DNA from 4 places in the Kosakonia sp. SMBL-WEM22 genome. Region 1 is predicted to be linked to each of the others. Evidence: predicted binding sites of a transcription regulator. Region 1 holds the regulator's gene; each other region holds the start of a gene.

Region 1 (3,438 bases):
GCAGCGCCGTCAGCACCTGTGGGCGCATCAGCACCGCCAGTTCGTTGCGCACATTGGGTCGCGCGCCCGCACCGCCTTGCGGTAAGGAGAAGAAGAGCGAAACCATGGAGATCACCCCAAGCCCGGCGGTTGCCATAAAGGACATGCGCCAGCCGATGGTTTCCCCAAGCCAGGTGGCGGCGGGCACTCCGCCAATATTGGCGATGGTCAGCCCCATAAACATCGTTGCCACCGCGCTGGCCTGCTTCTCTTTCGCGACAACGCTTGCGGCGACCACCGAGCCAAGCCCGAAGAACGCGCCGTGATTAAGGCTGGTGATAATACGGGCGATCATCAGGGTGGCGTAATCCGGCGCAATGGCGGAGAGCACATTGCCGACGGTGAAAATCGCCATTAAGAAAATCAGCGCATTGCGACGGCCACGATGAGAAAGTAACAGCGTCATCAGCGGCGCGCCCACCATAACGCCGATGGCGTAGGCGCTGATCAGCATCCCCGCCGCTGGAATGGAAACCCCAACGCCCTGCGCAATCACCGGCAGTAATCCCATCGGGGAGAATTCGGTGGTCCCAATCCCAAACGCGCCAATCGCCAGCGCAAGCAGGGGGAAATTTATTTTCATCTTTTGACTCCGAAATGAACATGCGACCCTCAGCCAGGCCGCGAAAAGGCAAAAGTATGACAGCTGTCACAAAAAACAGAAGTGAGCGGGAGGAGAAAAGTTAATTGCGCAACGAGGAACAATGGTGGCGCAAGAATCGAGGGAGAGGGCTCTCCCTCGCATCAGATCAATGCAGTGCAGCGGTCAGCGCGCCGAAAACAATCAGGCTCAGAACGATGACGGTGGTGAAGAGTGAATACTTAAGATCGGTGCTCATCAATTTTTCTCCATTTAATTTCCCCACAAAAAGTGAGCCTGCGCATTTTTGCACAAATTTTCTGAAAAATCTTGCGCGATTTGGCAGCATAAACGTTTTAATACTTCCCCTTTTGCTCAAGATCAGCCAAAATTCGACGCTAAATTTATTAGCGTACCGGCCATTGACTCCCCTCCTGACGTCCAGTGTCGTTTTCCCGGCGTACCGCACTCACTTTGATGAGTTCAGGGTGATTAAAGGCAAACGTTTACCTTGCGAATTATCAGGAGCTTACGATATGGTCTGGAGTAATATCTGATGGCAACGATTAAAGATGTCGCGAAACGAGCAAACGTTTCCACTACAACCGTATCACATGTAATTAACAAAACCCGTTTCGTCGCCGAAGAGACGCGCAACGCCGTCTGGGCGGCAATCAAAGAGCTGCACTATTCGCCAAGCGCCGTCGCCCGCAGCCTAAAAGTGAATCACACCAAATCGATTGGTCTGCTGGCGACCAGCAGTGAAGCGGCCTACTTCGCCGAAATCATCGAAGCGGTTGAGAAGAAGTGTTTCCAGAAGGGCTACACCCTGATCCTCGGCAACGCGTGGAACAGCCAGGAGAAGCAGCGCGCTTACCTGTCGATGATGGCGCAAAAACGTGTCGATGGCCTGCTGGTGATGTGCTCGGAGTACCCGGAAACCGTACTCACCATGCTGGAGGAGTATCGTCATATTCCCATGGTGGTGATGGACTGGGGAGAATCGAAAGCAGACTTCACTGATTCGGTGATTGATAACGCTTTTGAAGGCGGCTATATGGCCGGCCGTTACCTGATTGAGCGCGGGCATCGCGACATCGGCGTGATCCCGGGCCCGCTGGAGCGCAACACTGGCGCAGGTCGTCTGGCCGGTTTTATGAAGGCGATGACCGAGGCGATGATCAACGTGCCCGAGCACTGGATTGTGCAGGGGGACTTTGAGCCGGAATCCGGCTACCGCGCCATGCAGCAGATCCTCGGCCAGTCCTCGCGCCCGACCGCGGTCTTCTGCGGCGGCGACATTATGGCGATGGGCGCGCTCTGCGCCGCCGATGAGATGGGGCTGCGCGTGCCGCAGGATATCTCCGTCATCGGTTATGACAACGTGCGCAACTCACGCTTCTTCACCCCGGCGCTGACGACGATTCATCAGCCGAAAGACTCGCTGGGTGAAACGGCCTTCACCATGCTGCTCGATCGCATTGTGAACAAGCGCGAACAGTCGCAGTCGATTGAAGTGCATCCGCGCCTGGTGGAGCGCCGCTCGGTGGCCGATGGCCCCTTCCGCGACTACCGCCGTTAATCCCTTCCCGCGGGAGCCTTACTCCGGCTCCCGCAGCCACTCTCTATTCAACGTTTCACTGTCGCCCAGATAATCCAGTAGCCAGTTCAGCGCAGGCGACGCCTCGCTTTGTTGCCATGTCAGGCAGCAGGCGGCATCCGGAAACGGGTTTTCCAGCTCAAGCGCCACCCAGTCGCCGCTATCAAGCCGTGGCCGGGCAAAATGGGCTGGCACCATCCCTACACAAAGCCCCGCCGACAGGCACGCTTCCGACGAGGCCCAGTCTGGCACCATCACCCGTTTCTGGTTATCCAGCAGCCAGGTAATACGCTTTGGCAGCGAGCGGGAGGTATCCTCCTGGATCAGCGATGGCCAGTTGCGCAACGTCTCATCGCTTAACGGACCGTTGAGCTGCGCCAGCGGATGCTGACGTGAGACGACACACTTCCAGCTCAGGGTGCCCATATCACGAAAGGCATAGCGGCCACCGACCGGGATCGCCTGCGTGGCCCCAATCGCCAGTTCAACGCGGCCATCGGCGAGCGCATCCCAGACGCCGTTAAACACCTCCTGGTAGACCACCAGCTCGACATCACTGAAGTGGCGATAAAAATCGACAATCATCTGCCGGGTGCGGGCGGGTTTCACAATGTTATCGACAGCAATCGGCAACTGCCCGCGCCAGCCATTGGCGATCTGCTGACACTGCTGGCGGGTGATCACCATTTTTTTGATAACAGATCGCCCCTCCTTTAAAAACCAGACCCCGGCGGGGGTTAATTCTACGTCGCGGTGACGGCGCACAAACAGCGGCACCGCCAGCCACTCCTCCAGCTGACGCACGGTGTAGCTCACCGCTGAGGGCACGCGGTGCAGCTCCTGCGCTGCGCCGCTAAAGCTGCCATTACGCGCTACGGCATCCACCACTTCAAGAGAGTATTCTGACCACATATTTTGCCTGCAAAATTTTTGAAACCAACATGCAAATATTAGCGTTTCACAACCAGGAAAGCACTCCTTACACTTCCCCACCCTGATTACCTGCAATTAAAGAGAAAAGAGAATGCAACCTGGCAAAGGATTTTTAGTCTGGCTCGGGGGGTTAAGCGTGCTGGGCTTTTTAGCCACCGACATGTATCTGCCCGCTTTCAGCGCGATTCAGCAAGATTTAAACACCTCTCCCGCCGTGATCAGCGCCTCGCTGAGCCTCTTCCTGGCCGGATTCGCGGTGGCGCAGCTGCTGTGGGGGCCGCTGTCG
Region 2 (3,438 bases), 1.9 Mb from region 1:
TGGGAAGCTACCCGCTGTTGCTGCGTTATAACCAGCGTCGGCAGGCAGATAAAGCTGCCACCATCGGCGTGACGGATGGGCTGGTGCATCTCTTCGCCAACCGCTGGGCGCCGCTCGTTGTTGGGCGCAACCTCGGGTTGATGGCGATGGAACTATTTACCCCGGCGCGTGATGCGCTGGCGCAACGAACCCTCGGTTGGGTCGCCCGTTAAGGAGCTAAGAGTGCAGAGTGTTGATGTTGCGATTGTCGGCGGCGGCATGGTGGGGCTGGCATTAGCCTGCGGCCTGCAAGGGAGCGGGCTGCGCGTGGCGGTGCTGGAGCAGTCGGTTCCCGAGCCGCAGGCTGCGGATGCCCCTCCGGCGCTTCGCGTCTCGGCGATTAACGCCGCCAGTGAAAAATTGCTCACCTATCTCGGCGTCTGGTCGGGCATTGTTGCCGGGCCGGTCGGCTGCTATCACGGCATGGAAGTGTGGGAGAAAGACAGCTTCGGGCGCATCTCTTTTGATGATCTGAGTATGGGTTACAGCCATCTGGGTTACATCATTGAGAACACGCGCATTCACCAGGCGCTGTGGGATCAGGCGCAGCAGTGCAAAGATGTCACCCTGATTGCGCCAGCGGAGTTACAGCAGGTTGCGTGGGGTGAGAACGAAGCGTTCCTGACCCTGAAAGAGGGCACCATGCTGACGGCGCGTCTGGTCGTTGGTGCCGACGGCGCTAACTCGTGGCTGCGCAACCGTGCGGATATTCCGCTCACCTACTGGGATTATCACCATCACGCGCTGGTGGCGACGATCCGCACCGCCGAGCCGCACCAGGCTGTCGCGCGCCAGGTTTTCCATAATGATGGCATCCTCGCGTTTCTGCCGCTGAACGATCCGCATTTATGCTCGATCGTCTGGTCGTTGCCGCCGGAGCAGGCGAAGGCGATGCAGGAGAGCAGCGCGGAGGCGTTCAACCAGGCGCTGACCGTGGCCTTCGATAACCGCCTTGGTCTGTGCGAGCTTGAGAGCGAACGCCACACTTACCCGTTAACCGGGCGCTATGCGCGGCAGTTTGCCGGGCATCGGTTAGCGCTGGTGGGCGATGCGGCACATACCATCCATCCTTTAGCCGGCCAGGGCGTTAACCTCGGATTTATGGATGTGGCTGAGCTGATTGCTGAGCTGCGCCGTTTAAGCCGCGACGGTAAAGATATCGGTCAACACCTTTATCTGCGCCGTTACGAGCGCAGCCGTAAACACAGCGCCGCGATGATGCTGGCGAGTATGCAGGGCTTTCGCGAACTGTTTGCTGGTTCTAATCCGGCGAAAAAGCTGCTGCGCGATATCGGTTTGAAACTGGCGGATACGCTTCCCGGCGTTAAACCACAGTTATTGCGCCAGGCTTTAGGCCTTAACGATCTGCCGGAGTGGTTACGTTAACTGCATCACACTTTCCCTTCCCGGTCCCGGGAAGGGAAGCTCCTCTCTCATTTGAAATATTCTAATTTCACCCCGATTATCAGATTAGTTTTTCTCATGTCGTTAATTTTGGCTTGCGCGGTTTTTTGCTTCTTGCTGGCAGTAAATGCTAATTACCTGCCCGATAAGCACGCATAACTGGCCTCTTATCGGCGTATTGTGGGGATTTTTCGCTATATTCCACTGCGGTTATCTCAGGGCATTTTGGTCATAAGCTAATGTGATGACCGGTTTTTCCTTATGGTTAAGCGCACCTTTCGGTGATAAGTTCAGGCCAAAGAGAACGTTTGCGTCACCGCCTGTAACAGGGCATCGACACGCTTTTTTGCCGCCGGAAAGGCGCTGCGAAAAACGTGATAGCTCAGCGTATTCGATGAGGAAAAGATGGCTCAGCAGACCCCTTTATTTGAACAACATACCCAATGCGGCGCTCGCATGGTCGACTTCCACGGCTGGATGATGCCGCTGCATTATGGCTCACAGCTTGATGAGCACCACGCAGTGCGCAGCGATGCCGGCATGTTTGATGTTTCACACATGACCATCGTTGACCTGAAAGGCAGCCGGACCCGTGAATTTCTGCGTTATCTGCTGGCAAACGATGTCGCGAAGTTAACCAAACCCGGTAAAGCGCTCTACAGCGGTATGCTGAATGCCTCGGGCGGCGTGATTGATGATTTGATCGTCTACTACTTCACCGAAGAGTTCTTCCGCCTCGTTGTAAACTCCGCCACCCGCGAAAAAGACCTCTCCTGGATTTCCCAACACGCCGAACCTTATGCCATCGATATCACCGTGCGCGACGATCTCTCGCTTATCGCGGTGCAGGGTCCGCATGCGCAGGAGAGAGCCGCCAGCCTGTTTACCGACGCGCAGCGCGAAGCGGTCTCTGGCATGAAACCCTTCTTCGGCGTGGAAGCGGGCGATCTCTTTATCGCCACCACCGGTTACACCGGTGAAGCCGGGTACGAGATTGCCCTGCCGAATGAAAAAGCCGCCGACTTCTGGCAAGGCTTACTTAACGCCGGCGTAAAACCCTGCGGACTGGGCGCGCGTGACACGCTGCGCCTGGAAGCGGGCATGAACCTCTACGGGCAGGAGATGGATGAAGGCGTCTCGCCACTGGCGGCCAATATGGGCTGGACCATCGCCTGGGAGCCGCAGGATCGCGACTTTATCGGACGTGATGTGCTTGAGCAGCAGCGCGAAAAAGGCACCGAGCAGCTGGTCGGCCTGGTGATGACCGAGAAAGGTGTGCTGCGTAATGAACTGCCGGTGCACTTCACCGATGCGCAAGGCAACGTGCAGAAAGGGATGATCACCAGCGGCACCTTCTCGCCGACGCTTGGCTACAGCATCGCGCTGGCCCGCGTTCCGGCAGGGATCGGCGAGACCGCCGTGGTGCAGATCCGCAACCGCGAGATGCCGGTCAAAGTGATCAAACCTGTTTTTGTGCGCGCCGGTAAAGCGGTCGCGTAACGTTATTTTTCTGGAGAGAAAACAATGAGCAATGTACCAGGCGATCTGAAATACAGCAAAGAACACGAGTGGCTGCGTAAAGAAGCGGACGGCAGCTACACCGTCGGTATCACCGAGCATGCGCAAGAGCTGCTGGGCGATATGGTGTTTGTTGACCTGCCGGACGTTGGCACCACCGTTAGCGCTGGCGACGACTGCGCCGTGGCGGAGTCGGTAAAAGCAGCATCCGATATTTATGCGCCAATTGGCGGTGAAATCGTTGCGGTTAACGACAGCCTGAATGATTCGCCGGAGCTGGTGAACAGCGCGCCCTATGGCGAAGGCTGGATCTTCAAAATCAAGGCTAACGATGAGGCGGAAGTTGAAGCGCTGTTAGACGCAACCGGCTATAGCGCGCTGTTAGAAGACGAATAAGGGTGTGCCGGATGGCGCGACGCGTCTCCGGCCAGCATCGACGTCTATCAACAGGCCGGTGAAGCGTCGCGCTTCCCGGCA
Region 3 (3,438 bases), 1.0 Mb from region 1:
TCGTTTGAGAAAGCCTTTATTCAGCGCTTCGGCCTCGCTCATCATCAGGCCGTGGCTCACCTCAATCCCGGCCTGCTGCAGACGATAGAGTCCACGCCCGGCGACCTGCGGATTGGGGTCCTGCATGGCGGCAACCACCCGCGTTACCCCGGCGGCAATAAGCGCATCGCAGCAGGGCGGCGTGCGCCCGTGATGGCTGCAGGGCTCCAGCGTCACATAGGCGGTGCCGCCGTGCGCGCGGTCGCCCGCCATACGCAGAGCATGCACTTCCGCATGCGGCTCGCCGGCGCGGTAGTGAAAACCTTCGCCGACGATTTCGCCATCGTTAACGATCACGCAGCCGACGCGCGGATTCGGATGGGTGGTAAAGCGGCCGCGCTGCGCCAGTTTCAGCGCGCGTGCCATATAGATTTCATCCTGCATGCTCAGTCCTGTAGACGGGCGATCTCTTCGCCAAATTCGCGGATATCCTCGAAGCTGCGGTAGACGGAGGCAAAGCGCACATAGGCCACTTTATCGAGCTTTTTCAACTGCTCCATCACCAGATTGCCGATCATCTTACTCGGCACTTCGCGTTCGCCGGTTGCGCGAAGTTGCGATTTAATATTGTTTAGCGCCATTTCTACGTCATCGGCGCTGACCGGGCGCTTCTCCAGCGCTTTCAACATGCCGCTGCGCAGCTTCTCTTCATTAAACGGTTCACGCACATCATTGCTTTTCACCACGCGCGGCATCACAAGCTCTGCCACTTCGAAGGTGGTGAAACGCTCATTGCAAACCAGACACTGCCGGCGGCGGCGAACAGATGAACCTTCTCCCACCAGACGGGAATCGATGACTTTGGTGTCCACGGCGAAACAGAATGGGCAATGCATACGGGGTCCTGACGTGAGAGTTGACTGAAATCTATTTTAACCTGAAGTGGCATGACAACAAAGGCAGACCCTTTTTTGAGACAATGGATCGATGGCAAGGCCGCGGTTGCGATCTACCATTACAGCGATCCTCCCCTTCAAGGAAACAGACGCAATGACAAGACGTTACCTAAGAACACTGTTGCTGGGAAGCCTTTTCACCCTCAGCGCCTGCGCGCCGCAAAGCGAAGTCCGCCAGCTCCACCAAAGCGTCAGCACGCTCAATAAAGAGATGAGCAAGCTGAATCAGGAGACGGTTAAAATTACACAGCAAAACAGCCTTAACGCCAAATCCGGCAGCGGCGCCTACCTGCTGCCCGGTGCCAATACGCCTGCGTTACTGAAAAGCCAGATTGGCACACTGCGTATGTCGCTGAAAGATATGGCACCAAACGCCGCCGGAACACGCGTTGTGCTGCACATTCAAGGCCAGTCCAACGATCCGCTGCCCGCTTTTAGCGGCACCATTGAGTATGGCCAACTCCAGGGTACTACCGAGAGCTATCAGGAAGTGAATGTGCAGAATCAGCTGATCAACGCTCCGGCCAGCACGCTGGCACCGAGCGATGTCGATATTCCTTTGCAGCTTGATGGCATTTCGCCTGAGCAACTCGGCTTTGTGCGTATTCACGATATCCAGCCAGCTAACGTTCAGTAACCCCCTTCTGCGGGCGGGCCACTCGCCCGCTCTTTCACGCCTGCGCTTTTCAGTCACTTTTTATTCCTGATACTCATAAATTGGCATTATCAATAAATGCCAGTACAATCGCCGCCGTTCAAACCACGCAAACGTGAACGCAATCGATTACGTATATGTCAATAATGTGAAACACCACATATTTTTGTGAGCGCGGATACTTATAATAGGCGCGCAGAAATATGAAACATTTAGCAATTTAATGCGTGCTTACTTTCACTCCCGTCTGGGATCTTAATCAGTGGCGTAATGATGAAAAAAACTCTCCTCGCAGCCGGTGCCGCACTGGCGCTTACCGCATCTTTCTCTGCCAGCGCAGAGGAAACCAGCAAATCTGAATTTGTCTCCGACTGGTGGCATCAGAGCGTGAACGTGGTAGGCAGCTACCACACCCGCTTCGGGGCTATTCCGCGTAACGATACCTATCTGGAATATGAAGCCTTCGCCAAGAAAGATTGGTTCGACTTCTACGGCTACCTGGATGCGCCGGTCTTCTTCGGCGGTAACTCCGGCGCGAAAGGGATCTGGAACCACGGCTCGCCGCTGTTTATGGAGATCGAACCGCGCTTCTCCATTGATAAGCTGACCAACACCGATCTGAGCTTCGGACCATTCAAAGAGTGGTACTTCGCCAACAACTACATTTACGATATGGGGCGCAACGCTGGCGGTCGTCAGAGCACCTGGTACATGGGTCTTGGCACCGATATCGACACCGGCCTGCCGATGAGCCTCTCGCTGAACGTCTACGCAAAATACCAGTGGCAGAACTATGGCGCAGAGAACGAAAACGAGTGGGACGGCTACCGTTTCAAAGTGAAATACTTTGTGCCGATCACCCCACTGTGGGGCGGCCAGCTGAGCTATATCGGCTTTACCAACTTTGACTGGGGCTCCGATCTCGGCAATCGCCGCTACTACAACAATGGCCAGCAGCAGCGTACCAGCAACTCGATCGCCTCAAGCCACATCCTCGCGCTGAGCTACGATCACTGGCACTACTCCGTAGTCGCCCGTTACTGGCACAACGGCGGCCAGACCAAAGATGATGCGATCCTGAACTACGGCGCGGGCGATTTCAGCGCCCGCACTACCGGCTGGGGTGGCTACCTGGTGGTCGGTTACAACTTCTGATTCTGCTCTCTGCAAAAGCCGACCACGGGTCGGCTTTTTTATCGCCTGAGCGGCGCTGAATAAAAATCCGAAAACAGACCTTTCCAGTACATTAGTACCAATCCTCCCCATCCAATGCTCTACGTCATGCTTTAGAATCCGCTCCTGAGAGGAATTTACTCTAAGGAAAAGAGAACCATGTGGGCCGTAGAAATGGAGGGCATCAGTAAGAAATATTTACTGGGCCAGGTGTGGGTTGATGCCCTTAAAGACGTCACGCTCAATATTGCAGCACATCGCTTTACCGTCCTGTCCGGGCAATCCGGCAGTGGCAAAACAACGCTACTCAATTTAATCGGTGGCATCGATCGGCCCGATAGCGGGTATCTGACGATTGCCGGCCAGCCGATGGCCGAGCTGGATGACGACCAGTGCAGCGACTTTCGCGCCCGCCACCTCGGCTTTATCTTCCAGAATTTCAACCTTATTCCTGTGCTGACCGTGCGCGAGAATGTCGAAGTTCCGCTGCTGATCCACCATAAAAATCCCGCCTGTCGCCAGCAGCTTATCGATGAGATGCTCGATCATGTTGGTCTGGCACATAAGGCCGACTCACTACCCAACCAGCTCTCCGGTGGTCAGCGCCAGCGCGTTGCTATTGCCCGGGCGCTGATCCACCGCCCTGCGCTGATTGTCGCCGACGAACCTACCGCC
Region 4 (3,438 bases), 2.5 Mb from region 1:
GTTGCGGGACTTAACCCAACATTTCACAACACGAGCTGACGACAGCCATGCAGCACCTGTCTCACAGTTCCCGAAGGCACCAATCCATCTCTGGAAAGTTCTGTGGATGTCAAGACCAGGTAAGGTTCTTCGCGTTGCATCGAATTAAACCACATGCTCCACCGCTTGTGCGGGCCCCCGTCAATTCATTTGAGTTTTAACCTTGCGGCCGTACTCCCCAGGCGGTCGACTTAACGCGTTAGCTCCGGAAGCCACGCCTCAAGGGCACAACCTCCAAGTCGACATCGTTTACGGCGTGGACTACCAGGGTATCTAATCCTGTTTGCTCCCCACGCTTTCGCACCTGAGCGTCAGTCTTCGTCCAGGGGGCCGCCTTCGCCACCGGTATTCCTCCAGATCTCTACGCATTTCACCGCTACACCTGGAATTCTACCCCCCTCTACGAGACTCAAGCCTGCCAGTTTCGGATGCAGTTCCCAGGTTGAGCCCGGGGATTTCACATCCGACTTGACAGACCGCCTGCGTGCGCTTTACGCCCAGTAATTCCGATTAACGCTTGCACCCTCCGTATTACCGCGGCTGCTGGCACGGAGTTAGCCGGTGCTTCTTCTGCGGGTAACGTCAATCGACGCGGTTATTAACCGCATCGCCTTCCTCCCCGCTGAAAGTACTTTACAACCCGAAGGCCTTCTTCATACACGCGGCATGGCTGCATCAGGCTTGCGCCCATTGTGCAATATTCCCCACTGCTGCCTCCCGTAGGAGTCTGGACCGTGTCTCAGTTCCAGTGTGGCTGGTCATCCTCTCAGACCAGCTAGGGATCGTCGCCTAGGTGAGCCGTTACCCCACCTACTAGCTAATCCCATCTGGGCACATCTGATGGCAAGAGGCCCGAAGGTCCCCCTCTTTGGTCTTGCGACGTTATGCGGTATTAGCTACCGTTTCCAGTAGTTATCCCCCTCCATCAGGCAGTTTCCCAGACATTACTCACCCGTCCGCCACTCGTCAGCAAAGCAGCAAGCTGCTTCCTGTTACCGTTCGACTTGCATGTGTTAGGCCTGCCGCCAGCGTTCAATCTGAGCCATGATCAAACTCTTCAATTTAAAGTTTGATGCTCATCGAATTAAACCGTAATGAATTACGTGTTCACCCGTGAGACTTGGTATTCATTTAGTGTCCGAGGACATTAAGAATCCATGTCACCTGAGTGCCCACACAGATTGTCTGATAAATTGTTAAAGAGCAGTTGCGACGCGCTTCAGCGCTCTGTCGCGAGGTGGCGTATATTACGCTTTCCTCTTTCAGAGTCAACCCTCAATTTCAGGATTTTTTCTCTTCCGACTTAACGTCGCTGCAAGCTGTTGTTTGCTTAGCGCCGTGTCGATGGAGGCGCATTATAGGGAGTTCTCCGCACCCCGCAATAGAAAAATGACATAAAAATGACTGACTGCTGCATTCCACAGCAAAAGCCGCCCTTATACGCGTTTACACACAGAGTTATCCACAAAGCGCCAAAAGTGGAAAAATTCCCGAGCGTTGCGCAAACGTTTTCGTTACAATGCCCGCGCAAAATTAATCCGCCCTGCCTGGGGTGTTAGCTGAATCTTCCCATAATAAAGAAGCGAAAATTCAGCTAACGCTCTCTGTTAAAGTCAAATCCAGGGGATTTACCATGCAACAACCTCGTCCAGTCCGCCGCGCCCTGCTCAGTGTTTCTGATAAGGCCGGTATCGTCGAATTCGCCCAGGCGCTCTCCCAGCGCGGCGTCGAACTGCTCTCTACTGGCGGGACCGCTCGTCTGCTGGCAGATAAAGGCCTGCCGGTGACCGAAGTCTCCGACTACACCGGTTTCCCGGAAATGATGGATGGACGCGTAAAAACCCTGCACCCGAAAGTGCACGGCGGTATTCTTGGCCGTCGCGGCCAGGATGATGACATCATGGCGCAGCACGCCATTGCGCCAATCGATATGGTAGTGGTTAACCTCTACCCCTTCGCCCAGACCGTTGCCCGTGAAGGGTGTTCGCTGGAAGACGCCGTTGAGAATATTGATATCGGCGGCCCGACCATGGTGCGCTCCGCCGCGAAGAACCATAAAGATGTCGCCATCGTGGTTAAGAGCAGCGACTACACCACCATCATTAATGAAATGGATGCCAACGATGGCTCGCTGACGCTGGAAACCCGTTTCGACCTCGCGATCAAAGCCTTTGAGCACACCGCCGCTTACGACAGCATGATCGCCAACTACTTCGGCAGCCTGGTACCCGCCTATCATGGAGAGAGCAAAGAGCCAGCCGGCCGCTTCCCGCGCACGTTGAACCTCAACTTCATCAAGAAGCAGGATATGCGCTACGGTGAAAACAGCCACCAGCACGCGGCCTTCTATATAGAAGAAGAGATCAAAGAGGCTTCCGTTGCCACCGCGCAGCAGCTGCAGGGCAAAGCGCTCTCCTATAACAACATCGCCGATACCGACGCGGCGCTGGAGTGCGTAAAAGAGTTTGATGAACCCGCCTGCGTGATTGTGAAACACGCCAACCCGTGCGGCGTTGCCGTTGGCGGCTCGATCCTCGAGGCCTACGACCGCGCTTATAAAACCGACCCAACCTCAGCGTTCGGCGGCATCATTGCCTTCAACCGCGAGTTGGATGCTGAAACGGCGCAAGCCATTATTTCCCGCCAGTTTGTGGAGGTGATTATTGCCCCTTCTGCCACTGAAGAAGCGCTGAGCATCACCGCCACCAAACAGAACGTCCGTGTGCTGGTCTGCGGTCAGTGGGCAGCGCGCGTGCCGGGCCTCGATTTCAAACGCGTTAATGGCGGCCTGCTGGTTCAGGATCGCGATCTGGGCATGGTGACCGCCAATGAGCTGCGCGTGGTCAGCAAGCGCCAACCGACAGAGCAGGAGCTGCGCGATGCGCTCTTCTGCTGGAAAGTGGCGAAGTTCGTTAAATCCAACGCGATCGTCTATGCCAAAGAGAATGTGACCATCGGCATTGGCGCAGGCCAGATGAGCCGCGTCTACTCTGCAAAGATCGCCGGTATCAAAGCCGCGGACGAAGGGCTGGAAGTAAAAGGTTCAGCAATGGCCTCTGACGCCTTCTTCCCGTTCCGTGATGGTATCGATGCCGCCGCCGCTGTCGGCGTGAGCTGCGTTATCCAGCCGGGCGGATCTATCCGCGATGATGAAGTGATTGCCGCCGCCGACGAGCACGGCATCGCGATGATCTTCACCGACATGCGTCACTTCCGCCATTAATCCACGGAGCAGAGAATGAAAGTATTAGTGATTGGTAACGGCGGGCGCGAACACGCGCTGGCCTGGAAAGCGGCGCAGTCACCGCGGGTTGAAACTGTCTTTGTCGCACCGGGTAACGCCGGCACGGCGCTCGAGCCGACGCTGCAAAACGTGGCGATTAGCGCGACGGATATTCC

Evidence for each region. The regulator PurR, encoded in region 1, represses purine synthesis genes. The targets are predictions, from matches to a motif close to CANGCAAACGTTTGCNTG.
Region 2: the regulator PurR is predicted to act here: its motif matches at 1,741-1,758, upstream of gcvT (glycine cleavage system aminomethyltransferase GcvT).
Region 3: the regulator PurR is predicted to act here: its motif matches at 1,709-1,726, upstream of HF650_RS05565 (nucleoside-specific channel-forming protein Tsx).
Region 4: the regulator PurR is predicted to act here: its motif matches at 1,538-1,555, upstream of purH (bifunctional phosphoribosylaminoimidazolecarboxamide formyltransferase/IMP cyclohydrolase).

What each region holds. Positions count from the first base shown of each region.
Region 1 covers NZ_CP051488.1:2,210,083-2,213,520, reverse strand. Annotated here, with positions in the region: gene HF650_RS10490 (MFS transporter) at 1-622, opposite strand, end outside; gene HF650_RS10485 (YnhF family membrane protein) at 789-878, opposite strand; gene purR (HTH-type transcriptional repressor PurR) at 1,176-2,201, shown strand; gene punR (DNA-binding transcriptional activator PunR) at 2,220-3,131, opposite strand; gene punC (purine nucleoside transporter PunC) at 3,244-3,438, shown strand, end outside.
Region 2 covers NZ_CP051488.1:4,143,030-4,146,467, reverse strand. Annotated here, with positions in the region: gene ubiH (2-octaprenyl-6-methoxyphenyl hydroxylase) at 1-212, shown strand, start outside; gene ubiI (FAD-dependent 2-octaprenylphenol hydroxylase) at 223-1,425, shown strand; gene gcvT (glycine cleavage system aminomethyltransferase GcvT) at 1,849-2,943, shown strand; gene gcvH (glycine cleavage system protein GcvH) at 2,968-3,357, shown strand.
Region 3 covers NZ_CP051488.1:1,176,471-1,179,908, reverse strand. Annotated here, with positions in the region: gene ribD (bifunctional diaminohydroxyphosphoribosylaminopyrimidine deaminase/5-amino-6-(5-phosphoribosylamino)uracil reductase RibD) at 1-423, opposite strand, end outside; gene nrdR (transcriptional regulator NrdR) at 426-875, opposite strand; gene HF650_RS05570 (DUF3251 domain-containing protein) at 1,030-1,572, shown strand; gene HF650_RS05565 (nucleoside-specific channel-forming protein Tsx) at 1,864-2,745, shown strand; gene HF650_RS05560 (ABC transporter ATP-binding protein) at 2,923-3,438, shown strand, end outside.
Region 4 covers NZ_CP051488.1:4,748,533-4,751,970, forward strand. Annotated here, with positions in the region: rRNA gene HF650_RS22910 (16S ribosomal RNA) at 1-1,103, opposite strand, end outside; gene purH (bifunctional phosphoribosylaminoimidazolecarboxamide formyltransferase/IMP cyclohydrolase) at 1,673-3,262, shown strand; gene purD (phosphoribosylamine--glycine ligase) at 3,278-3,438, shown strand, end outside.